One region of the Candidatus Agathobaculum pullicola genome, then DNA from elsewhere that is predicted to be linked to it. Evidence: predicted binding sites of a transcription regulator. Region 1 holds the regulator's gene; the other holds the start of a gene.
The links. Region 1 encodes LexA, which represses DNA repair genes until DNA is damaged. Its sites were predicted from a motif close to CNAACANNTGTTNG; they were not measured.
Positions count from the first base shown of each region.

Region 2: a site for LexA is predicted at 6,360-6,373, ahead of dinB (DNA polymerase IV). Genes of this name have one in related genera too.

Region 1 covers NZ_JBQKJP010000036.1:10,688-22,766, forward strand. The annotation lists gene recG (ATP-dependent DNA helicase RecG) at 1-1,460, opposite strand, end outside; gene lexA (transcriptional repressor LexA) at 1,621-2,211, opposite strand; gene ACTQ3V_RS11635 (Asp23/Gls24 family envelope stress response protein) at 2,519-2,869, shown strand; gene ACTQ3V_RS11640 (DAK2 domain-containing protein) at 2,907-4,553, shown strand; gene pth (aminoacyl-tRNA hydrolase) at 4,608-5,246, shown strand; gene ACTQ3V_RS11650 (HPr family phosphocarrier protein) at 5,830-6,087, shown strand; gene ACTQ3V_RS11655 (PTS sugar transporter subunit IIB) at 6,100-6,345, shown strand; gene nagB (glucosamine-6-phosphate deaminase) at 6,465-7,202, shown strand; gene nagA (N-acetylglucosamine-6-phosphate deacetylase) at 7,218-8,330, shown strand; gene ACTQ3V_RS11670 (sodium-dependent transporter) at 8,642-10,042, opposite strand; gene ACTQ3V_RS11675 (FUSC family protein) at 10,108-11,001, opposite strand; gene proC (pyrroline-5-carboxylate reductase) at 11,138-11,947, shown strand; gene ACTQ3V_RS11685 (hypothetical protein) at 12,031-12,079, shown strand, end outside.
Region 2 covers NZ_JBQKJP010000014.1:30,854-42,932, reverse strand. The annotation lists gene ACTQ3V_RS06985 (Crp/Fnr family transcriptional regulator) at 1-448, opposite strand, end outside; gene ACTQ3V_RS06980 (4Fe-4S dicluster domain-containing protein) at 722-934, shown strand; gene ACTQ3V_RS06975 (4Fe-4S binding protein) at 931-1,527, shown strand; gene fabF (beta-ketoacyl-ACP synthase II) at 1,950-3,185, shown strand; gene ACTQ3V_RS06965 (class I adenylate-forming enzyme family protein) at 3,199-4,842, shown strand; gene dinB (DNA polymerase IV) at 5,114-6,343, opposite strand; TPP riboswitch at 6,432-6,534, shown strand; gene thiS (sulfur carrier protein ThiS) at 6,602-6,796, shown strand; gene thiF (sulfur carrier protein ThiS adenylyltransferase ThiF) at 6,801-7,436, shown strand; gene ACTQ3V_RS06945 (thiazole synthase) at 7,480-8,244, shown strand; gene thiH (2-iminoacetate synthase ThiH) at 8,472-9,662, shown strand; gene ACTQ3V_RS06935 (hypothetical protein) at 9,751-10,290, opposite strand; gene ACTQ3V_RS06930 (hypothetical protein) at 10,351-10,842, opposite strand; gene scfB (thioether cross-link-forming SCIFF peptide maturase) at 10,946-12,079, opposite strand, start outside.

The sequences.
Region 1 (12,079 bases):
GCGCTTTTGAGGTTCATTTCCCCCTCTTCGACCAGCGGGCACACAACATACACCTGCCCGCCCTCGCGAATCTGCTTGTCGATAAAGGCGGTGATGCGGCGGCGCATATTTTCGCCCACGGCGTAGGTTTCGACCGGCTGACGACCGGGCGGCACCTCGTCGAGCACGGATACATCGAGGTCGCCGTACAGGATGAGCGCAAGCGTGCGCGGGATGGGCGTTGCCGACATGACCAGCACATGGGGCGTCTGTCCCTTGGCGGACAGCGCGGCGCGCTGCGCTACGCCGAAGCGGTGCTGCTCGTCGGCCACGACCGCGCCCAGCCGATGAAAATTGACGCTCTGCTGGATGAGCGCATGCGTACCGATGACAACCTGCGCCGCGCCGCTCTCGATGGCGGCGAGGGCCGCGCGTTTTTGCGCGGCGTTCATCGAGCCGGTCAGCAGTGTGCAGGAGATACCCAGTGTTGCCAGCAGCGGTGCCAGCGTTTCCGCGTGCTGCGCCGCGAGGATTTCCGTCGGGGCCATGAAGGCGGCCTGATAGCCGCTTTTGGCGGCCAGCGCGCAAAGCGCCGCGGCGACAACCGTCTTGCCTGAGCCGACGTCGCCCTGCACCAGTCGGTTCATCGGACGGCCAGAGACGCAGTCTGACGCAATTTCCCCGATTGCGCGACGCTGCGCGCCTGTGGGGGAAAAGGGGAGCGCGGCAAAAAAGTCCGCAAGAGAGGCATCGGAAAATACCAGCCCTGTGTCGGCGCGGCGGCGTTCCTTGAGCTGCTGTAAGCCGCAGCACAGCAGAAACAGCTCCTCAAACACCATGCGGCGGCGCGCCTCGGTCACATCCTGCGCCGACTGCGGCCGATGGATGGCGGCGAGCGCGTCGGCGGCATCCAGTAGCGTGTACCGCGCGCGCAGCACTTCGGGCAGCGGATCGGGCCAGTCGCCCGGCACCGCATCCAGCGCCGCTTCGGTCACGCGCGCCATGTCGCGCTGGGTCAGCCCTGCGGTCAGCGGGTAGACCGGCACAATGCGGCCGGGGTGCGCCGCGTCGGGCGAGACCTTTTCCGACTGCGGCGAAACCAGCATGCGCGCGTGACCGTTTATCTGCACACGCCCGTAAAACACATATTCCTGCCCGACGCGCAGCAGCGCCGCGGCATAGGGATTGTTAAAATAGGTCACAGGCAGCGAGCCGGATTGGTCAAAAATCGTGCATTTGACCAGCGTCATGCCCTTGCGGATGCGGGTGGTTTTCGGCTCGGTGCCGACGACCGCCCGAACAGCATACTTGCCGTCCTCCGTGATGTCCGCGATGGAAGTGATTACGGAGCGGTCCTCATAATCGCGCGGATACGTTTCCAATGCGTCGCGCAGCGTGCGGATATGCAGTTTTTCAAACAAAGCCGCCTTTTTCGGGCCGACGCCCTTGACAAAGCGGATACTGTCCTCCAGTGCGGGCATAACTTCCTCCTTACGGTGCTGTCAACCGCTGCGCCGCAGCGCGCATAAAACAGAACCTTGCGGCAAGCCGCAAGGTCCATAAAAGCCGGGGCCATGCGCCTCGTTTTTTGTGCTTTTTCGCGTAAACTCCGAGCGAAACTATGGTTTTGCTCGATTGATTTCAGTATTCCCGGTAGACTGCCTTGACCACGCCGAGAATCTGGCAGCCGTTGCCGTCAATCGGGGGATAGGCGGGGTTTTCCGGCATCAGCCACACGCCGTCCGCCGTGATGTTCAGTGTTTTACAGGTGGCTTCATCCTCCAGCAGAGCAATGATGATATCGCCGTTTCGGGCCTGAATATCCTGCCGTACGATGACCAAATCATCATCCATGATGCCCACGCCGATCATCGAGTCGCCGCGGATGCGCAGGGCGTAGTACTCCCCGCCGTTTGCCGCCGGCTCAAACGGGACGTAGCCCACATGTTCCTCGACCGCGAGGATAGGCATACCGGCGGTGACGCGGCCGAGAATGGGCACGCGTGTGACCATGGACGGGCCGCTGACCGGGGTCAGCGCACGGGACTTGTGCTCGCTCGGCTCGAGGTAGCCCGCCTCCTGCAATTTTTTCAGGTGGGCGTGCACGGTGGAGGGTGAGCGCAGGTTCATTTCCGCGCAGATTTCGCGCACCGAAGGGGGATAGCCGTGTTCGAGGGAAAACGCACTGATATAATCTAAAATCCTTTGCTGTTTGGCGGAGATTTTTTTCATATGGACGCACTCCTTGCTGTTGCGATTCGGAACATACGTTCGTATTTTTTTCTATTATACCCTAAAATGCCAAATAAAGCAAACATTTGTTTGTGGAAAAACGGAAAGAATTACGAAAATCTAAAATTACGCACAATTTCCTGCCGATTATTCCGAGTTTTGTCTGACCATTCGCAAAAAAAACATCGGTTTGCTTGTATTTGGGACGGTTTTGTTATATCATATAAGCAGAAATGATTCGGACAGTGCTGCACCTTACAGCGTCCTGACTCAAAAAGCATCAAACGATCGCAGGGAGGGTTTTTCTATGACGATCAAGACCGATCTTGGATATATCGAAATCACAAACGAGGTGATGGCGGGAATTGCGGGCTATGCGGCTTCGTCGTGCTTCGGCGTAAAGGGCATGACCATTCGCTCGATGTCGGATGGGCTGGCGCATCTGCTTGGACGCGAGACGCAGTCACGCGGCGTCAAGGTGTCGGAGGCGCCGGACGGCGGCGTTAATATCGACCTGCACATCGCGGTCGAGCATGGCGTAAATATTGCGACCGTCTGCCGCTCGATTATCAGCGAGGTGCGCTACCATGTTGAGCGTCTGACCGGCGTGGATGTAAAGAATGTCGATATCTATGTAGAGAGTATCCGTGCGGACTGACGCGCGGCCAAAAAAGAATTCGGGGAGAGTTAAGTAAATGGCAGATCAGAAAATAGACGGCGCGCTGTTCCAGTCCATGGTGATCGAGGGCGCGCTTGCCATTGCCGAAAAGAAGGAGCAGGTAAACGAACTGAACGTTTTCCCTGTGCCGGACGGCGATACGGGCACGAATATGTCCATGACCATGGCCTCGGCGATGACCGAGATGGAAAAGCTGACCGAGCCGACGCTGCCAAAAGCCGTCGATACGACGGCCTCCGCGCTGCTGCGCGGCGCGCGCGGCAACTCGGGCGTGATTTTGTCGTTGCTGTTCCGCGGCGCGGCGAAAAAGCTGCGCGAAACCGATGCGGCAGGTGGCCGCGAACTGGCGCTGGCGCTGCGCGAGGGTGTGGAAACGGCGTATAAGGCGGTCATGAAGCCGGCGGAGGGCACGATTTTGACCGTGTCGCGCGTGTCTGCGCAGCAGGCGGTTGAAGCCTGTCAGGCCGAGCCGGACCTGTCGGCCGAGCAGGTGCTCGAAACCGTGCTGACCTGCGGGCGGCAGGCGCTGGAGGAAACCGTGCATCAGAATCCCGTGCTGGAAAAGGCGGGCGTGGTGGACGCGGGCGGCTTTGGCTACCTGACCATTCTCGAAGGCATGCTCGACGCGCTGCGCGGCATCCATAAAGAGCGCACCGCCGCCGAACCGACCAAGGCGGCTGCGGACTTCGGCGCGATTGCGGATGAGGATATCACCTTCACCTACTGCACTGAGTTTATCGCCGCGCGCAAGGATAAGGCGCGCAACGTCGGTCGTCTGCGGTCGATTTTGAACGATATTGGCGACAGTCTGGTGGTGGTCGAGGATGACGATATCGTCAAGGTGCATGTGCACACCGACCAGCCGAACAAAGCGCTCGAGGAGGGACTCAAGTTCGGCCCGCTGTTGACCGTCAAAATTGAGAACATGCGGGAGCAGCACACCGCCAAGGTCATCGAAGGCACAGCGGATGCGCCAGCCGAGCGTGTCATTGTTCCGGCGGAAAAGAAATTCGGTTTTGTCGCGGTCGCCGCGGGCGACGGCCTGAAAAGCGTCTTTACCGATCTGGGTGTCGACGTGGTCGTGCAGGGTGGCCAGACCATGAACCCCTCGACCGACGATATTCTGCGCGCGGTGGACGCGGTTCCGGCGGAAATCGTGTTTGTGCTGCCCAATAACAAGAACATCATCATGGCGGCCGAGCAGGCAGTGCATCTGTCCGAGGAGAAAAAGATCATTGTCGTGCCGACCAAGACCATTCCGCAGGGCATGTCCGCGATGCTGGCTGTCGATCCGGACGGGGAGGACGAAAACCTGCTGGCGCAGGCCATGCGTGATGCAGCGGCGCATGTGCGCAGCGGGCAGGTGACTTACGCCGCGCGCGACAGTGAATTTGACGGCAAGAGAATTAAGCAGGGCGAGTATCTGTCGCTCAGCGAAGGCAAGCTGTGCGCGAGCGGGCGTGAGACTTCGGTCATCAAAAAGCTCGTGCGCGAGATGGTAAGCGACGACAGCGCGTTTGCCACGGTCATTTACGGCGAAGGCGTTTCCGCCGAGCAGGCCGCTGAGGTGGAAGCACTGCTGCACAAGGAGAACAAGGAACTCGAAATCTCGGTGATCGACGGCGGACAGCCGGTGTACTATTATATCCTTTCGGTGGAATAAACAAAAGAAAAAGCGCCTCCCTGCGGGGGAGGCGCTTTGTTTTGGAGTGAAATCATGTCAGTATTCGATATTTTCAAAAGGCTCGACGAGCAAAAAGCCGCGGCAGCCGCGCAGCCCATTGAGTGGCTGGTGGTCGGATTGGGAAACCCGGGCAGCAAGTACGATAACACGCGCCACAACGCGGGCTTTCACGCGCTGGAAAGCTATTGCGCGCGCAGCGGCTGTAAAATCGACAAAATGAAGTTTAAGGCGCTCGTCGGGGAGACGACGCTCGGCGGCGCACGGGTGTTGCTGATGAAGCCGCAGACCTTTATGAACCTGTCGGGCGAGGCGGTACGAGACGCGGCTGAGTTTTATAAAATCCCGCCCGCGCGCATCATTGTGCTGTCGGATGACGTTTCGCTCGACGTGGGCACGCTGCGCGTGCGCCCGAAAGGTTCGGCAGGCGGGCAGAACGGTTTGAAAAACATCATTTATCACCTCGGCAGCGAGGACTTCCCGCGCGTCAAAATCGGTGTGGGCAAAAAGCCCCATCCGGAGTACGACCTGGCCGCATGGGTGCTGAGCAAATTCACCGCCGACGAGCAGAAGGCCATCGACAAGGCCTGCGCGGATGCGGTGGATGCGGCAGCCTGCATCATTGCCGAGGGCTGCCCAGCGGCGGCGCAGAAATTCAACGGAAAACGCATCTGAATAAGAAAAAGGGGCGCGTGGGGCGCGTCCCTTTATGGTTGGGAATGTTGGTTTCGGTTTATTCCGCACAACCGCGGCAGTTCGCGCAGCGGATGCGGTTTTGGCTGATTTATGGTACGCAAGTTCCCGCTTATCATGGCAAAAAAGAATAGCGTTAAAACCTTTGCATGGGGAAATACATGATTTGTAGGAGATGCACAAAAAAAAGGTGGATTTTCTGGCAGTTTGCGCGAACGGTAGTGACTTGAAAAAGCGCGTCCTGTTTGTTACAATATTAACAACAAGTGAACACATCGTCCTCGTTGTGATTGGATTGTTACCGTGTTGGCGGGCAAAACCAAATTTCTCGCGGTCGGCCTGAAAAAGGAATACCCGGCGGTGCAGGAGTTTGGTTGTTTTTATTTTTTCGGCAGCACACAGGTCTCCTTCTGTTTTCGGGCTTATTGTGCGGATTTCTGTATGATTTGGCGCCGGAAAGGACATACTTTGCCGGAAAAGTATAATGGGGACGACGGTTTGCGCACTTTACAAAAATAGTGAAAAGTCATTTTCAAAATGTAATGATAGAAAGGAAAATGCAGTTATGAAAATCGTAGAGTACACCATTAAGGACGAGCTCGGCATCCACGCGCGTCCGGCAGGCATGCTGGTCAAGGAGGCGGCACAGTTCAAGTCCTCCATCAAGATTGCCGGCCCGAAGAAGGAAGTCGACGCAAAGCGCATCATGGGTGTGATGAGCATGGGCGTTAAGCAGGGTGACACGGTTAAGCTGACCATCGAGGGCGAGGACGAAGAGGCGGCAGCAGCTGCGCTCGAGAAGTTCCTGCAGGAAAATATGTAAGAGAAATCGGTGTTGTTATCCGATATTTGCGCCGCGGCAGTGCTGGATGCGCTCGGCGGTCGGGATAACGTGCTTTCCATCGGATACTGCATGACACGTTTGCGTGTGCGCCTGCGAGAACCCGCAGCAGTCGATGAGGCAAAGCTGCGCGCGGCGGGCGCCGCGGGAGTGCTGCGCCGGGCGGACGGGGAAGTGCATGTCGTCATCGGGCCGTCTGCACGGCAGCTGGCGCGTGAGATGGAAACACTGGTCCAATAAAGAAAGCCTGTCCTCTGCGATAGCGGGAGGCGCGGGCATTCCTCAAGCAGCTGAGGCGGGCGAACGCCCGCCTTTGTTTTTTGACGACAGATGTTTGGACAAAGAGAGAGGTAATGAATATGAAAATCATTCGTGCAAAGGACTACAACGACATGAGCCGTAAGGCGGCCAACATCATTTCGGCGCAGGTTATCCTCAAGCCGGATTCCGTGCTGGGCCTTGCCACCGGATCGTCTCCGATTGGCATTTACGAGCAGCTCATCAAGTGGTACAACAAGGGGGATGTGGACTTTGGTGGATGCACTACCTTCAATCTGGACGAGTACCGCGGCCTGACTGCCGATCATGATCAGAGCTACCACTATTTCATGCACAAAAACTTCTTTGACGCTATCAATGTGCCGGAAGGCCGCATCAACCTGCCGGACGGCGCACAAATGGATGCGGAGCGCGAATGTGCGCGCTATGACGCGGCGATTCAGGCGGCCGGCGGCATTGATTTGCAGCTGCTGGGCATGGGCCTGAACGGTCATATCGGCTTTAACGAGCCGGACGATTACTTCTCCAAGGGCACGCATTGCGTCGACCTGACCGAGTCCACCATCGAAGCCAACAAGCGCTTCTTTGCGTCGGCGGACGATGTGCCGCGTCAGGCATACACCATGGGCGTACAGACCATCATGCTGGCACGCCGCATCGTGATCGTCGTTTCGGGTGAGAACAAGGCGGATATTGTACGTCAGGCGTTCTTCGGCCCGGTTACTCCGCGTGTACCGGCTTCTATTCTGCAGCTGCATACTGACGTGTCTGTCGTAGCGGATGAAGCTGCGCTGTCCAAGAGTCTGGATCTGCTGTAAGCTATATGCGCGCATATGGAGTTTAAAAATCTCAGGATCTATCAACCGGACGGCACGTTTCGCACGGGCGGACTGGTGCTTTCGGGCGATCGGATTGCCAGTACGCCCGTGTCGGAGGACGCTTGCGATATGGATGGGCTGTATGCCATTCCGGGACTCATCGATATCCATTTGCATGGCTGCGCGGGCTATGACTTCTGCGACGGAACCGAGCAGGCGATTTCTGCCATCGCGCGGTATCAGGCCGAGCACGGCGTGTGCGCCATCTGTCCGGCGACCATGACCTACCCGGAGGAAAAGCTGTCTGCCGTGATGCAGGCTGCTGCGGCGTATCGCACGGAGCGATGCGGTGCGGCACTGGTGGGTGTCAATCTGGAGGGACCGTTTCTGTCCCCCGCGCGGAAAGGCGCGCAAAACGGCGCATGGCTGCAAAATCCGGATGCTGGACTGTTCCGCCGTTTGCAGGAAAAAGCGCAGGGGCTGATTCGCCTGTGTGAAATCGCACCCGAACTGCCGGGCGGACTGGATGTGATCGGGGAGCTGGCGGGCGAGGTGCGCCTGTCGCTGGCGCACACCGAGGCGGATTATGACACCGCGTGCGAGGCGTTTCGACGCGGTGCGCGCGAGGTCACGCATCTGTTCAACGCCATGCCGCCGCTGACGCATCGCGAACCGGGCGTGATCGGCGCGGCGCTGGACAACGACGAAGTTGGCGTGGAGCTGATCTCGGACGGCTGCCATGTGCATCCGTCAGCTGTGCGCGTGGCGTTTCGTCTGTTTGAAAACCGGATGATCCTGATTTCGGACAGCATGTCCGCAACCGGACTGGACGATGGAGAATACACCCTTGGTGGGCAGGCGGTGTCCGTGCGAGATGGTCGCGCGACTCTGCGCGGCACCAGCACGCTGGCCGGTTCGGTTACCAACCTGTTTGAATGTATGCGGCGGGCCGTACAGATGGGCATACCGTTCGGGCAGGCGGTGTGCTCGGCGTCGACCAATCCGGCACGGGCTATCGGTATCCAGCACGATTACGGTACGCTTGAGCCGGGCAAGCTGGCCAACATCATTTTGCTCGACGAGGATTTGAATATCAACACGCTGATTTTGCGCGGACAAATCATGTAATGATGATAAAAAAGGCTTCGGGAATGCTCCCGGAGCCTTTTTTGCATGCCTTGACTGTGGTGGATGTTTATGCTGCCGGGCTGCACTGACCGCGGTCACCTTAGCGTCCGGTTTTCCAAGGTGGCTTGTTGCCGCGCACCGTCCGGCGCGCGTATGTTTACCATGTCTGATATTCAAAGGAGTCCTTGGAAACCGGCAAAATGCTGTCCATGCGGTAAAATCCTTGCGGAAGACGCACGGATTTCAGAGCAGCGGAAGCGTAGCAAAAAGAGGCTTCCCTATCGGAAAGCCTCTTTTGGTGCGTGCGTTTGTCAAATCGTGAAGATGCCGAATACCTTGGTGGCAAGTTCTGTGGCGAGAATGAGCACCAGCAGAATCGGTGCGATCCAGCGTACCATGACGCGGTGCAGCGCTTCGCGGTGGAACGCACCCGCGCCTTCCTTTACCTCGTCCGCGATAACCTTGGTGCCAACGACATGACCAATCAGGATGCAGGTCAGGAATGCGACAATTGGCATGAGCACCGAGTTGGAGATAAAGTCAAAAAAGTCGAGGAACTGCATGCCGATGATGGTGATACCCGCCCACGGGCCATAGCCCAGACAGGACGGCACACCGAACAACAGCACGATTGCCGCCACAATCAAAGTGGAGGGCGCGCGGCTGAGTGAGGTCTTGTCCATCACAACCGAGACAATGGTTTCCATCAACGAGATGGAAGAGGTCAGCGCCGCAAACAGCACCAGCAGGAAGAATACCGTGCCGATGATGGAGCCGAAGTGCATGGATTCAAACACCATCGGCAGCGTAATAAACATCAGCCCGGGACCGTTGTTGATCTGGGACGGGTCGCCGCCGTTAAATGCCACGACGGCGGGAATAATCATCAGGCCCGCAATAAAAGCAAACAGCGTATCAAAAATCTCAATCTGCGTGACCGAATGTTCCAGAAGGTTTTCCTTCTGCATATAAGAGCCATAGGTGATCATGATGCCCATGGCCAGCGACATCGAGTAGAACAATTGGCCGAGCGCGCCAAGCACGGTCGAGGCGGAGAACTGCGATAAATCGGGCAGCAGATAGTATTTTAGGCCGGTCATTGCGCCGTCAATGGTCAGCGAGTAGACCGCCACGACCACGCTCAGCACTGCCAGCACCGGCATCATAATGCGGCTGGCCTTTTCAATGCCTTTTTCCACACCGAAAAAGACCACAACGGTTGTCAGCAGCACATAAATCAAAAACCACGGCGTCGGGCCGCTGAAATCCAGCATGGTAGCCGGAATGGAGCCGGCGTCAAAGCCGATAAAATCGTTGAAAAAGCCGCCGTTGTCAGCTGCGGTCAGACCGTTGCCGGTCAGGAAAGTGAACAGATATTTCATGACCCAGCCGCCGATGACGCAATAATAAGGCGTGATGATAACCGGCACAAACGTCGCAATCCAGCCGAGGAAGCCGAATCGGCGGTCGAGCGCCTTGTACGCCCCAATGCAGGATAGACGGGTTTTGCGGCCGATAGCAATTTCGGTAATCATCAGCGCAAAGCCGAAGGTAACCGCCAGAATGATATACACCAGCAGAAAAATGCCGCCGCCATACTGTGCGGCCAGATACGGAAAACGCCACAGGTTGCCCAGACCCACCGCAGAACCAGCCGCTGCCAGCACAAAGCCGATGCGGCTGGAAAAGCTGCTTCTTGATTTTTGTTCCATGTTTTGCAAACTACTCCCTTACATGTTTCTTTCTCTTTCTTCCTTGCCGCCAAGCGGCGGGAACGCTATTCCGTGAGGTTGAACTCGCCGAGGAACTGCCATGCGCGCAGGAGATTATCCAGATGGTAGTTGCCGACGATATCCGCTGTGGTCTGCGGCGCGGTGCAGATATCGTCCGGAGCGGTCAGGCCCAATATGGTCAGCCGCTTCGCGGTTTCCGGCGACAGACGCCCCCTTTCGTCCATCGCGCACAGGGCGTTCAGCTCCTGCCAGATACTTTGCGCAAGTTTTTCGCAGCCGCGGAGAAAGACCGTTTGTTCGACATGGCTTTGCGAGTGGAACGCACGCTGCTTTTCAAAAATTGTCAGTTCCTCTGCAATACGCTCGAGCTGTTTTGCCAGCGGAGACAGGTCAGGATATCGTCCGTACAGCACACGTTCGCTGACATAGGCGGGTACCGACTGCTGAAAATGCCACAGTAAATCGGAAATACGACGGCTGTTATTGTAGGGCTTAATGGTAATGTTGATGACCAGTGCCGTGGCAAGACCGATGGTCGTGTCAAGCAGGCGGTTAAAGCCGTACTGAAAGGCGTCGCCAGCCGGTGACACACAGATGGAAACGAACACAATGCAGGACAGCGGCACAGCGAATTGCAGCCGCAGCCGGACACATAACAGAATCAGCACGATGAGCCCCAGTCCGATTCCCATATAACGAAAATTTGCAAGCAGACTGACGAACAGCGCGCCGAATCCTGCGCCAAGCAGAATACCGGTCAGCTGGGTGCGGCAGGTTTCAAAGGCGTCGCCCACCGTGCGGCTCATCGCGCTGATAGCGCCGATGGCGGCGAAAATCAAAGATGTCGAGCCGCGCAGGTCGGCGAAAAACAGCGCCAACGCCACCGCAAGACCGGTCTTGACGGTCCGCAGTCCGATGTGCGGGACAAACCGTGCCAACGTTTCTTTCTCCTCCGGAATAAAATAATGAAGCTATTGTATCACAAAAGTGGGCTTTTCACAAGGTATTTGCAGGGAAAAGCCGGGTATGCTATAATCAATTTAACAGCCTATCAGAATGGAGAGAGGGGTTTTCATGAAGACATACCGTTTTGGCGTGCTGGGCGCGGGGAATATGGGCATGGCGATAGCGGAAGGCGCGGTGCGGGCCGGACTGCTGGCGCGGGATCAGGTGCTGCTGTTCAACCGCGGGGAGGACAAGCGCGCAGCGCACCACGCCCGCGGCTATGCCGTCACGGGGAATTATACCGAGGTCTATACCGCGTGCGAAACTGTCCTGCTTGCCGTTAAACCGCAGAATTTTGATGAAATTTTGCCGGTATTGGGCAAATACAGCGGAGAAAAGCCGCTGGTCGTGTCGATTGCGGCGGGGGTTACGTTTGCTAAGATGGAGCGGGCGCTCGGCGCGGACACACCGATTATCCGTGTAATGCCCAATACGCCGCTCATGCTCGGCGAAGGCGCAACCGAACTGGTCAAAAACGAGGCGGCGACCGATGCGCAGCTGGCACGGATTCGCGCGCTGTTCGACACCATGGGCGTGACGGTGGTATTTGACCGTGAGGATATGCTCAATGAGGTCATTCCGTATGCGGGGTCCGCTCCGGCCTACATCTATGCCTTTGCTGATGCGATGGTCAAAAGCGCGCAGGAACACGGCATCGATCCGGCGGATGCGCTGAAATTGTTCTGCCAGACCATGATCGGCTCGGCGAAAATGCTGCTGGAGGGCGGCAAAACGCCCGGGGAGCTGATACGCGCGGTCTGTTCGCCGGGCGGCACAACGATTGAGGCGATGCGGGTGCTCGAGGCGTGTGGCCTTGCCGATATGCTGGCGCAGGCAAACGATAAATGTATTGCGCGCGCCTATGAACTGGGTAAATAACCGGATGCCGCCATTGACTTTGCCGCAAGTGTATGATAAAGTTAAATAAATATTCCGCATCACTTTGAGAGGAAGTGGATTCTTTGAAAAATTCGACGAAAATCAAAGCGACTCTGCTGTTGACCAGCCTTG
Region 2 (12,079 bases), on a different contig from region 1:
GAATTTGCTGCATGGCCCACATGACATCGGAAAAACGTGTGGTCGCCAATTCATAACCAAAGCATTTCACATAGATATTTTCTTCGGCGATTTGATGAAAAACCGCAGAATTTATCAAAAGAACATCCGTATCCTCCTCGGCATCTATGAAAACATCAAAGGTTATGGCATCCAGCACGCAGGAAGCAGACAAAATGCAAGTGTCGCCTGGGAATAGACGATACAGTGTCACATCGCGCCCTTCTTCCGAGAGCATATAGGTGCGCAGCTGCCCCTGTTTCACCAGTAAAACGCCGATGCAATCCGTATTTCCGCCATGAACCGTGGCTCCCTTGTGATAATGGGCAGAAAACGTATTCTCGCACAGCTGCTGCTTTTCTTTTTCATCCAAATGCTCCCAGAACGCGCACTGTTTGAGGTACGCCTCGCAGGACTCGTTTTGCAGCATCGCTCCATCTCCTTTATATGCAGTTAATTGTTTATATGTCCGATACCGATAAAGTAACACATTTCACGGCACAGGTCAATCAATCCGCCACCCCGTTACCCGACGTTTCTGTGATTGACACACAGAAACAGCGGCGTTTTTCCGATATACTATTTTCCATAAGTGCGACCGCAAAAGCAGTCAAAACGCACATTGTGTCGCATATGCTGCAACATAACTCACTCTTGATGCAGACAGTAAGGAAAACATATTCTGTAACTTGGAGGTTTCATCATGGCAAATGAAAAAAGAATACCCCGCAAAGCTACTGTTTTACAAGAACAGTGCGTTGCATGCGGTTGCTGCGCAAAGATATGCCCGCTGCATGCCATCACTATATACAAGGGAATTCACGCAGTAGTGGATATCAACAAATGTGTCGGCTGCGGTAAATGTGCCAAAGAGTGCCCGGCATCGATTATTACCATTCAGGAGGTAACGGTATGAAAAAGAAATGGTATGATTATCTGTGGATAGTAACCTTGGTGTACCTAACACTCGGCTTTTTCAACATCCTGTTTGCATGGCTGGGGCTTTTGTGCTTTTTCATTCCGCTCATTATCTCGGTTGCATCGGGCACAAAGGGCTACTGCAACCGGTATTGCGGCAGAGGCCAGCTGTTGGGATTGCTGGGCGGCCGCTTTGGTCTGTCCCGCAAGCGGGATATCCCAAAGTGGATGAAGAGCAAGTGGTTCCGCTATGGTTTTCTCATTTTCTTCTTCGCCATGTTCTTCCAAATGCTGTGGAATACCTATCTGGTGTTTGCGGGAGCGTCCAATCTTAAGGAGGTTGTAACCCTTCTGTGGACGTTTAAGGTTCCGTGGCAGTGGGCATATCACGGTGAGATGCTGCATCCCGGCGTTTCGCAGTTTGCTTTCGGCTTTTACAGTGTGATGCTGACCTCAACACTGCTTGGCTTTATTACGATGATTCTGTTCAAGCCGCGCAGCTGGTGCGTCTACTGCCCGATGGGCACCACCACACAGCTGATTTGCAAAGCAAAGCAAATCGGAAAAAACAATACTCCCGACGAAAAGTAAATACCTCCTTTTCTTGCATCATGCGGGGCATGGTTTGCCACCCTTTGGCGGTGGAAACCGTGCCCCGTTTATGCTTCTCAAGCCCGCTGTCCCACGCATCGCTCCGCAGCGCCATGAAACCTATCATTACCGAGCGCTTATCCATCGAAGAATAGCCTGACGCCAGACTGGTTTTCTCCCACGCTCTGCTCTGCAACATGCGGACCGGTTTTCACCGGCCCGTATTTGCTGAATATATGTACAATCACAGGCTACAATACTACATAACGTGCAATCCTCACCTGAAATGCACTTTTACTTTTCACCACTTTCTGGTATAATAGATAAGAAAAATATATCAATATCCACCGTTTTGCTATACGGCAGTGCAAAACTGTCGCAAAAAACGCGTGGAAGTCTTTATATTAAGATGGGGAAATACTATGAAAGAAAAGAAACTGGTCATCACAGGCATGGGCGCGCTGACACCCATTGGCATCGGTGTTTCGGCCTACTGGGAGGCGCTGGTTTCCGGCCATTGCGGCATCAACCGAATCACACGCTTTGACGCATCCAACCTACCGGTGCAAATCGCCGCTGAACTGAAGGGCTTTGACCCCGCCGAGCATATGCCCAAAACGCTTGCGCGCACGATGGACCCGTTTATGCAGTTTGCATTCGTAGCGGCGCAGGAAGCGCTGGCGGACAGCGGCCTTGTCATTGAGCCGGAAGCGGAGCGCATCGGTATCGTCATGGGCACCGCTATGGACGGCGTGACTACCGTCGCGCAGACACAGGCAGCATATGACGCCGGTCACCGTGTCGGTCCGCGCTTTGTGCCCATGACCATCGGCAATATTGCCGCGGCGCAGATCGCGATTGCGCGCGGCATTCGCGGGCCGAGCCTGACGCTCAACACTGCCTGCTCAGCAGGCGGCGACGCGATCATGACCGCCGCTATGCTGCTGCGCTCCGGCGAGGCGGACGCCGTGCTGGCGGTGGGCGGCGAAAGCATCCTGTGTCCGATAGTTGTGTCCGGCCTGTCACAGGCTAAGGCGCTTTCCCGCCGCAACGATGACCCCAAAACCGCCTGCCGTCCGTTCGACGCGGAGCGGGACGGCTTTGTCATCGGAGAGGGCGGCGGCGCGCTGCTGATCGAAACCGAAGCGCACGCGCTGGCACGCGGCGCACACATCTACGCGGAGCTTGCAGGCTATGCCAACACCTCGGACGCGCACCATGTCACCGCCCCCTGTCCGGACGGTGCGGGCGCGGCGCGCTGCATGCAGCTGGCGCTCAAAAAAGCCGGCATGCAGCCATCCGACATCGGCTATATCAACGCCCATGGCACCTCCACTCCACTGGGCGACAAGGCAGAAACGCTTGCGGTGAAATCCGTGTTCGGCGGACGGGAAAGCGCGCCTCCGGTGTCCTCGACCAAATCCGCGACCGGTCACCTGATGGGCGCGGGCGGCCTGACCGAGACAATTGCCTGCATCAAGGCAATTCAGACCGGTATCCTGCCGCCGACGCTGCATTTGACCACTCCCGACCCGGACTGTGACCTTGACTATGTGCCCAACAAAGCACGCTCGGCCAAAATCTCCGCCGCGATGTCCAACTCGCTGGGCTTCGGCGGACAAAACTCCAGCATTATCGTTTGTAACTACCAGAAATGAGGCGAACCCCACTTTGCAAAATCAGTATACCTATGATGTCACCATGTTCCGGGAGACATTTGAAACGCGCTTCACCTATCTCAACGGGTTCCTGCGCAACGTCTCCCGCTTCGGCAGCCGCCCCGCACTGCACGACCCTCTCTCCGGCCGTCGCTGGACCTATGCCCAGCTCAACGCGGAAGCCAACCGTCTGGCGCATGCGCTGCGCACGGACGGCGTGGGGAAAAATGACGTGGTTATGTTCACTCTGCTCAACTCGCCCGAGTTTGTGTTCTGCTATCTGGCGGCGCACAAGATCGGCGCCATTGCCTGTCCGGTCAACTATCGGCAGGGCGCGGGCGAAATCGCGCTCGTAATCGACGACAGCCGCCCCAAGGCGTTCCTTTATGATGCAGAATTCGGCAAACTCTCCGGCGGCGCGCTCGAGTTGTGTGAACACAAGCCCGCCCGTGTCATCATGGTCGATTACAAAGGCGACGCCACCGCGCCCGCAGACCATACCCGCTATACGGATTATGTTGCCGGGCAGCCCGAAACCAACCCTCCCATCGATTTTTCGCCGCACATCTATGACGAAACCACGCGGCTTTACACCTCAGGCACAACCAACCGTCCCAAAGGCGTGCCAATCAACAATATCAACGAAGTGCTGTCCGCGCATGACGTGATGATGCACTTCCCGCTCGGCCCGACCGACCGCACGATGAATATGACCCCGTGGTTCCACCGAGGCGGCATCCATGCGGGCGGTCCGTGCCCGACGCTGTATGCAGGCGGCGAGGTCGTCATTCTGCGCGATTTTGCACCCAAGCGCTGTCTGGAATATGCGGAAACGTATCAGATTTCCTTCCTCATCGGTGTGCCGACCATCATCGCGATGCTCGCCCGCACGCAGGAGCGCACCCCCGCCGACCTGTCTGCGCTGCGCGGCATTGTGACAATGGGCGCGCCGTTTGAGAAAGCCGCATGTGAAAAATACATGCAGCTTTTGACTCCCAATATTTTCAACGGCTACGGCACAACCGAAACCTTCTGGAATACCTTCCTGCGCCCGTTCGACCTGCCGGATATGGCCGGCTCCGCCGGACGTTCGTGTACGGACGATGAGGTGCGGCTGGTCGCCATCCACGAGGACGGCAGTCACGCCGAGCCCGAGGAAACCGTGCCGCACGACGGCAAAACGCCGGGCGAAATCATCATCTCCTCGCCCGCCAAGAGCGCGTTCTGCTACTTTAACAATCCCGAGATGACCGCACAGAAGTTCTACAAGGGCTGGCTATACACGGGTGACGTAGGCGTGTGGGACGAAAATGAGTTTATCACTGTGTCCGGCCGCAAGGATGACATGATTGTGTCCGCGGGCGAGAACATCTACCCCACCCAGATTGAAGCGGTACTCAACGAACACCCCAAGGTCGCGGAAAGCGCGGTCATCGGCGTGCCGGATAAGCTGCGCGGCGAGGTAGTCGCGGCCTATGTTGTTCCGTCGGATGACACCCTGAGCGTGGCAGAACTCAAGGACTATTGCGTGCACAGCCCGATGCTGTCCTCCTACAAGTGGCCCCGCATTTATCACATTGTTGACGAGTTGCCACATACGGCAACCGGCAAGCTGATGCACTATAAGCTGCGTCAGCAGGTGCAGGAATCACAATAAAGACAGCCCGAGTGAATCGTCCCGGCTTGTGTAAACAGCTCCCCCAAGCTGGAACTTATTCCGTTTGATACAGAGCGGTGCATCGTCAGATGCCCGCTCTTATTTTTGGGCTGAAGTATTTTTTGACACAACAATACCCCCTCTACCATTGACAGCTTTGTTTTTTCTGGCTTTTCTGAAGGACGCATAGCACGTTAATGGGCAGCAAGCCCTTTCGGTTGCTTAACAATCAGGGCCGGCATGGTAGCGCTGATTCGCAGACTTTGCATGCTCACGGCTTTTTTTGTTCTTTCGGTTCGCCTTTTTTGTCTTTCCGCACCGAGTTGGCAAACATCACCGAACGGTTTCCAAACCGCTGCCGCAATGCGTCCACGGTCTTATCCAGCTCACGCTGCTTCTGCCGCGTCTGCGCCTGCTGCGGACCATCAAATAGAGAAAGCTGTTCGCAGGCTTGATTTTCCGGCAGCAGGTTGGCGGCCGTAACCGACAGCAGCCGCACCGGCTTATCCATCGCCCAATGCGCGCGCAGCAGCGCAAGCGACGTTTCAAACAGCACGCGGGTGGAATTGGTTGGCTGCTCGAGTGTCACTTGCCGTGAGCGGTTGTGAAACGCCGGGTCCCGAATGCCGATCTGCACGGTTTGGCACACCATCCCGCGCGCCCGCAGGCGGCGGCCGACGTTATCGCACAGCGCGGTCAATCCCATGCGGCATGCCTCTTCCCCCACCAGATTATGTGCAAAGGTCATGCCGTTGCCCACGCTCTTGACCTCGCGCTCGGCATAAAACGAGCGCACCGGCTCGTCATCCTCGCCACGGGCATAGCGCAGCAGCATATCGCCCTGCTTGCCGAAAATGCTATGCAGAAATACCGGTTCACAGGCCGCTAAGTCGCCAATCGTGTGTATGCCCAGCCCGTCGAGCCGCGCGGCGGCGCGCCTGCCAACATACAGCAACGCATTGGCCGGCAGCGGCCAGACGCGCTCCCGGAAGTTCTCACGCGAAAAGACGGTCGTCGCATCCGGTTTCTTGTAGTCGCTGCCCAGCTTGGCAAACGCGCGATTGAACGACACGCCCACCGAAATCGTCAGCCCGATTTCCTCGCGCATGCGGCGGCGCAGCTCGTCCGCGATTTGCTCACCCGTGCCGAACAGGTGCATCGAACCGGTCACGTCCAGAAAGGACTCGTCAATGCCGAATGGGTCGACCAAATCCGTGTATTGCAGGTACAGCTCGTTGCAGCGGCGCGAATACTTGACGTATTCCTCACGGTGCGGCGCAACCAGCCGCAAATCGGGGCATTTTCGTTTTGCCTGCCAGATGGTTTCCGCCGTCTGCACCCCGAATGTCTTGGCCTTTTCGTTTTTGGCAAGGATGATGCCGTGGCGGCTTTCCGGATCGCCGCAGACCGCACTCGGCCCATCGGCCAGCGTCGGGTCGAGCAAGGTCTCTACCGATGCGTAAAACGAATTACAGTCGCAATGCAAAATGGTACGCTCCACACGGCTTCCCTCCAATCGAACATTTGTTTTCTTTTATTGTAGCAGAGAATTTGCGCCTTGACAACCTCTTTCCACCGGTCTATACTGGATTTGCAAGCAAGGGTGCCGTGATGAGCGGCTGAGAGGGCGAGAGCCTAACCTTTTGAACCTGTTGGTTAGCACCATCGTAGGGAAGCTGTCGCATCGCAAAAACTCAATGCCCCGGTTTTGCCGCATGGTGAAACCGGGGTATTTTTATTGCCTGAAAGAAGGGATTTTATGAAGATAAACGGCGAAATATACACCTGTTCCCCGGACATGACTGTTCTGTCTCTTCTGGAACAGCGCGGACACGACCCACAGCGCGTCGCGGTCGAGCGCAACGGACAAATTGTGCCGCGCGCACGGTTTTCACAAGAGGCGCTGCACGAGGACGATGTGATTGAAATTGTGCAATTCGTCGGCGGAGGCTGAAACCATGTATCTGACGAAAGAAGAACTGCACGCCGCGCTCGTCGAGCGGCACGGCGCGGACATCCAGCAAAAGCTCGACCACGCTTCGGTCGGCATCGCGGGGCTGGGCGGCCTCGGCTCTAACATCGCCGTGCATCTGGCGCGGCTGGGTGTGGGACGGCTGGTGCTGGTCGATTTCGATACGGTGGCGGTAAGCAACCTCAACCGACAGCACTACACGATGAAGGACATCGGTATCCCCAAGACGCTGGCCTTGCTCGAGCAGCTCGAAGCTATCAACCCCTATCTGCAATACGACCCACACACCGAACGCATCATCCCGGCCAATGCCGCGCGCCTGTTTGCCGGCTGCGATGTAGTCTGCGAAGCATTCGACCGCGCCGACCAGAAAGCCATGCTGATTGAAACACTACTCTCTGAACTGCCGGACACCCCCATTGTGTCGGGCAACGGCATGGCAGGCTATGGCTCGACCAACCAGATGCGCACCAAGCGCCGTTTCGGGCAGCTGTACGTCTGCGGAGACGGAACCAGCGACATCGCGGACGGCGTTGGCCTGATGGCGCCGCGCGTCGCCGTCTGCGCTGCGCAGCAGGCCACCATGGTGCTGCGGCTGCTGCTCGGACATACCGACCCATAAACGTAAGATATCCAGATATGATAAAAAGGAGAACAGAAAAACAATGGAAGATAAGCTGATTCTGGGCGGGCATGAATTCACTTCCCGCTTTATTCTGGGCTCGGGTAAATATTCGCTCGATTTAATCAACGCCGCCGTACACCATGCAGGCGCGCAGATCATCACGCTCGCACTGCGCCGCGCCAATGAAGGCGGCACGGCGAACATCCTCGATTACATCCCCAAGGGCGTAACCTTGCTGCCCAATACCTCGGGCGCGCGCAACGCGGACGAGGCCGTGCGCATCGCGCGGCTCGCGCGTGAAGTCGGCTGCGGCGACTTTGTCAAAATCGAGATCATGCGCGACAGCAAATATCTGCTGCCGGACAACCAGGAAACCATCCGCGCGACCGAAATCCTCGCAAAAGAGGGCTTTGTCGTCATGCCGTATATGTATCCCGACCTGAATGTAGCGCGCGATTTGGTGAGCGCAGGCGCGGCCTGCGTGATGCCGCTCGGCGCGCCCATCGGTACCAACAAGGGACTTGCCACGCGCGAGTTTATTCAAATCCTGATTAACGAGATTGACCTGCCGATCATCGTAGACGCGGGCATCGGCCGCCCGTCGCAGGCCTGCGAAGCCATGGAAATGGGCGCGGCGGCTGTGATGGCCAATACCGCAATCGCCACGGCGGGCGATATTCCTGCGATGGCCGAGGCATTCAAAAAAGCGATTGAGGCCGGCCGCACGGCGTATCTCGCAGGACTCGGCCGCGTGCGCGACAGCGCGGCGGCCTCCTCCCCGCTGACCGGCTTTTTGCACGACTAAGGCACCTCCTCTGGGGTGGCAGCCGCCCTTGCTGTTCTAACCAGCAAACCGGGCGGCAAGCGCAAACCGGAACCCTGCTTTGCGCGCGCAGCGCGCCCTCAAGGGAAAGTGGATGATTCACAAGAAGGAGAAAACCGCAGGTTGTCCCCTTCTTGTGCGCCCGCCGCGCGCAGCGGCATTGCCCGCACCGCCTTGTGGGGAGCACAAAACAAGAAAGGAGTATTGTCATGTATGAACCAAAGCCGGAGGTTATCTCCGCAAAATATATCACCGCCGAAACCGACCACATGGCCTACCAGCCCGGCATGGACAACATCGGCTCGGACATTCAGGACGAGGTTATCGCCCGCATGAACGCCTACGATGCAGATTGCTACACTTCGGCTGACGTGCAGCGCGCTTTAAACCGCGATGTACTCCAGCCCGAGGACTTTGCAGCACTCCTCTCCCCCGCCGCCGCGCCCTTCCTCGAACAGATGGCGCAACGCGCGCAGATGGAGACACGCAAGCATTTCGGCAATTCGGTGCAGATGTTCACGCCGCTGTACATCGCCAACTATTGCGAAAATTACTGTATCTACTGCGGCTTCAACTGCCACAACAAAATCCGCCGCGCCAAGCTCGACATGGATGAAATCGAACGGGAGCTTCAGGCCATCGCCGCAACCGGTTTGCAGGAAATCCTGCTGCTGACCGGCGAAAGCCGCACAATGTCGCCCGTGGAATACATTGGTGAAGCGGTCAAGCTCGCGCGCCAGCACTTCCGCGTCATCGGCGTCGAAATTTACCCGGTCAACGTCAGCGAATACGCTTACCTGCACGAGTGCGGTGTGGATTACGTCACCGTTTTTCAGGAAACCTACGATGCGGACAAATACCAAACGCTGCATCTGGGCGGGCACAAGCGCATTTTTCCCTACCGTCTGAACGCGCAGGAGCGCGCCCTGATGGGCGGCATGCGCGGCGTAGGCTTTGCGGCGCTTCTGGGCCTGTCCGACTTCCGCAAGGACGCCTTTGCCACCGGTCTGCACGCTTATCTCCTCCAGCGCAAGTATCCGCACGCGGAAATCGCCTTTTCCTGCCCGCGTCTGCGTCCGATTATCAACAATGACACCATCAATCCCAAGGACGTACACGAGCCGCAGCTATTACAGGTCGTGTGCGCCTATCGTCTCTTCATGCCGTTCGCATCCATCACCATCTCGACACGCGAGCGCGCGGGTTTCCGCGACCACATCATCGGCCTTGCCGCGACCAAGATTTCGGCGGGCGTGGACGTCGGCATCGGCGGCCACTCGGGCGAGGACAAGGGCGACGAGCAGTTTGAGATTTCGGACGACCGCTCGGTCGACGAGGTCTATCAGGCCATTAAGGCCCACGGCTTACAGCCTGTCATGGCGGACTACCTGTATGTATGACAATCCCCCGGCAAGTGCGGCACTCCTCTCCCCACCGCTTTGCCCCGCAGAATGAACAGGAGCCGGACGCATATGCGTCCGGCTCCTGCTATATGTTCCACAGCAGCGCAAAGACCACGCGCAACAGCGCACCCGCTGCCGCCAGCAACAGACACACCGCAAACGGTACGCGACAGGCGCGCAGCGAATACCGTCCCATTGCCTCCCCGCTCTGCCACACCATTGAGCAGGCGGCGAGCAGCGCAGGCACACCCAGCATCGCGGGCAGCGCCGCCATGCCAAGGGACAGCAGCGCCCCTTCCTCCTGCCCCAGCCCGACCGCCATCGTCAGCGCCAGCACAAAGCCGCGCGCGGCTACCACAGCGGACAGGAACAGTGGTGCCGGGCGCAGCAGCGCACACAGCGGCGCGAGCACAATCCACAGCAGCGCGCACAACATGCTTTTCAGTGCCTGTCCCGGCAGCTGCGCCAGAAACGCTGTCAGCTCTACCGCGCTGTCCCCTTCGCTGGCGCGCAGGCCGGTCAGTCCTCCCGCTACCGCACCGCACAAAAACATTGCGCACAAAAACAGAAATGCGGGCGTGCGCACCAGATCATCAAAAAAACCGAGAATATGCTGCTTATTCATCCGTCTCCCCCTCGTGGAAGGTCATGATACAGCATATTCCCGGTTTTACCGTTTTAGAACTCAGCCCATTTCATTGATCCGCTCGCACATGGCGTTGACCAAATCGCGGCACGGCTGATGCAGGAACAGACGCGCTTTCTGGCTGATTTCATATGTAGCATACAGTTTTCCGTTCTCGTCCCGATGCAGCACCGCGGCAATCAGCTCAGTGGCGGCTGCGATGCGATCGGCAATATAAGCCAAATCCACCTTTTCGCTATCGCATACACTCACAACCACACGCTTCTGCGAACTGCTGGAGATCATAGCCAACTGGGTCGGCATCTCGCGCTTGGACGCTGTTACCAAAACGATTTCGCTTTTCATCACAGCGGAAAGGTCATCCTCACAGATGCGCGCATCATAGCCCTCAGCCGCCTGACAAGCCACCTGATTTTTAGAGGACAGGAACAAGTTGCGCGCAGGGATTACCTCTTTTTCCAGAATGGCACGAACCAGATGGGGCAGATATTCCCCTTCACCCAGCACGGACACCAATACGTTCTGCGGCATATCATCATCTCCTTCACAGAGGGACATTGAAAATACAGTAGTCATTATACGGCAGTCTTACAGCTCTCCGCAACGACTTTTACGGTTTTTTGATATATTTTTGTCACAATACCGAATCTGCGCAAATTTTCTCCGTCGCTTTCAGATAAATTGCACACTCCAATCGCTTGCGCTCCATCTCGCAACCGAGATCGTACGAATCATCCATATCGTGATTCATATTGTAGTTTGCCGCCGAGCAGCCGCCCGAACAGTAGAACTTCGCCCAGCACTTCTGGCACTTCGGGCGGGTGTAAATATTCATGCCCGCAAACTTGGCTGCAATGTCCATATCAAACGACTGGTCAAGCACACTGCCCTGCTTAAATTCATCCTTGCCGACAAACTGGTGGCAGGGATAGATGTCGCCGTCCGGCGTAACCGCCACATATTCGTAGCCTGCGCCGCAGCCGCGCAGACGCTTGACCACGCACGGACCCTGATCCAAATCGACCATGAAGTGGAAGAACGAGAACGGCTTGCCGGCCTTTCTGCGCTCAAGCATAAGCTCGGTCAGGCGGTCATATTCCGCTTCGATTTTGGGCAGGTCCGCTTCGGTTAAATCATAGCCGCAGCCGGACTCCGCCGTCACCGGCTCGACCGACAGGCGGTCAAAGCCCGCATCCGCAATGTGCACCACATCGTCGGCAAAGTCCAGATTATGCGAGGTGAACGTGCCGCGCGCATAGTAATCCTTTTGCGGGTCGCGCGCATCCACCAATGCCTTGAACTTGGGCACGATGACGTCATAGCTGCCCGCGCCCGACACGGTCTTGCGGAACTCGTCGTTCACCCCGGGGCGGCCGTCAAGCGACAGCACGACGTTGTCCATATTTTCGTTGATATAAGCGCGCTTGTCCTCATCGAGCAGCAAGCCGTTGGTGGTGATGGTGAAGCGGAATTTTTTGCCGAACTTCTCCTCCAAACTGCGCGCATAGTCCACCGTCTGCACAACCGTATCCCACGCCATAAGCGGCTCGCCGCCGAAGAAGTCCACCTCGATATTACGCCGCTTGCCCGAGCGCGCGATGACAAAGTCTATCGCCTTTCTGGCAATTTCCGGTGGCATGATCTTGCGGCCTTGGCCGAAGTCACCCGTAGATGCAAAGCAGTATTTGCAGCGCAGGTTGCAGTCATGCGCGACATGCAGGCACAGCGCCTTGACCGGTGCGCCGACCGGAATGTACTTGCTCACGTC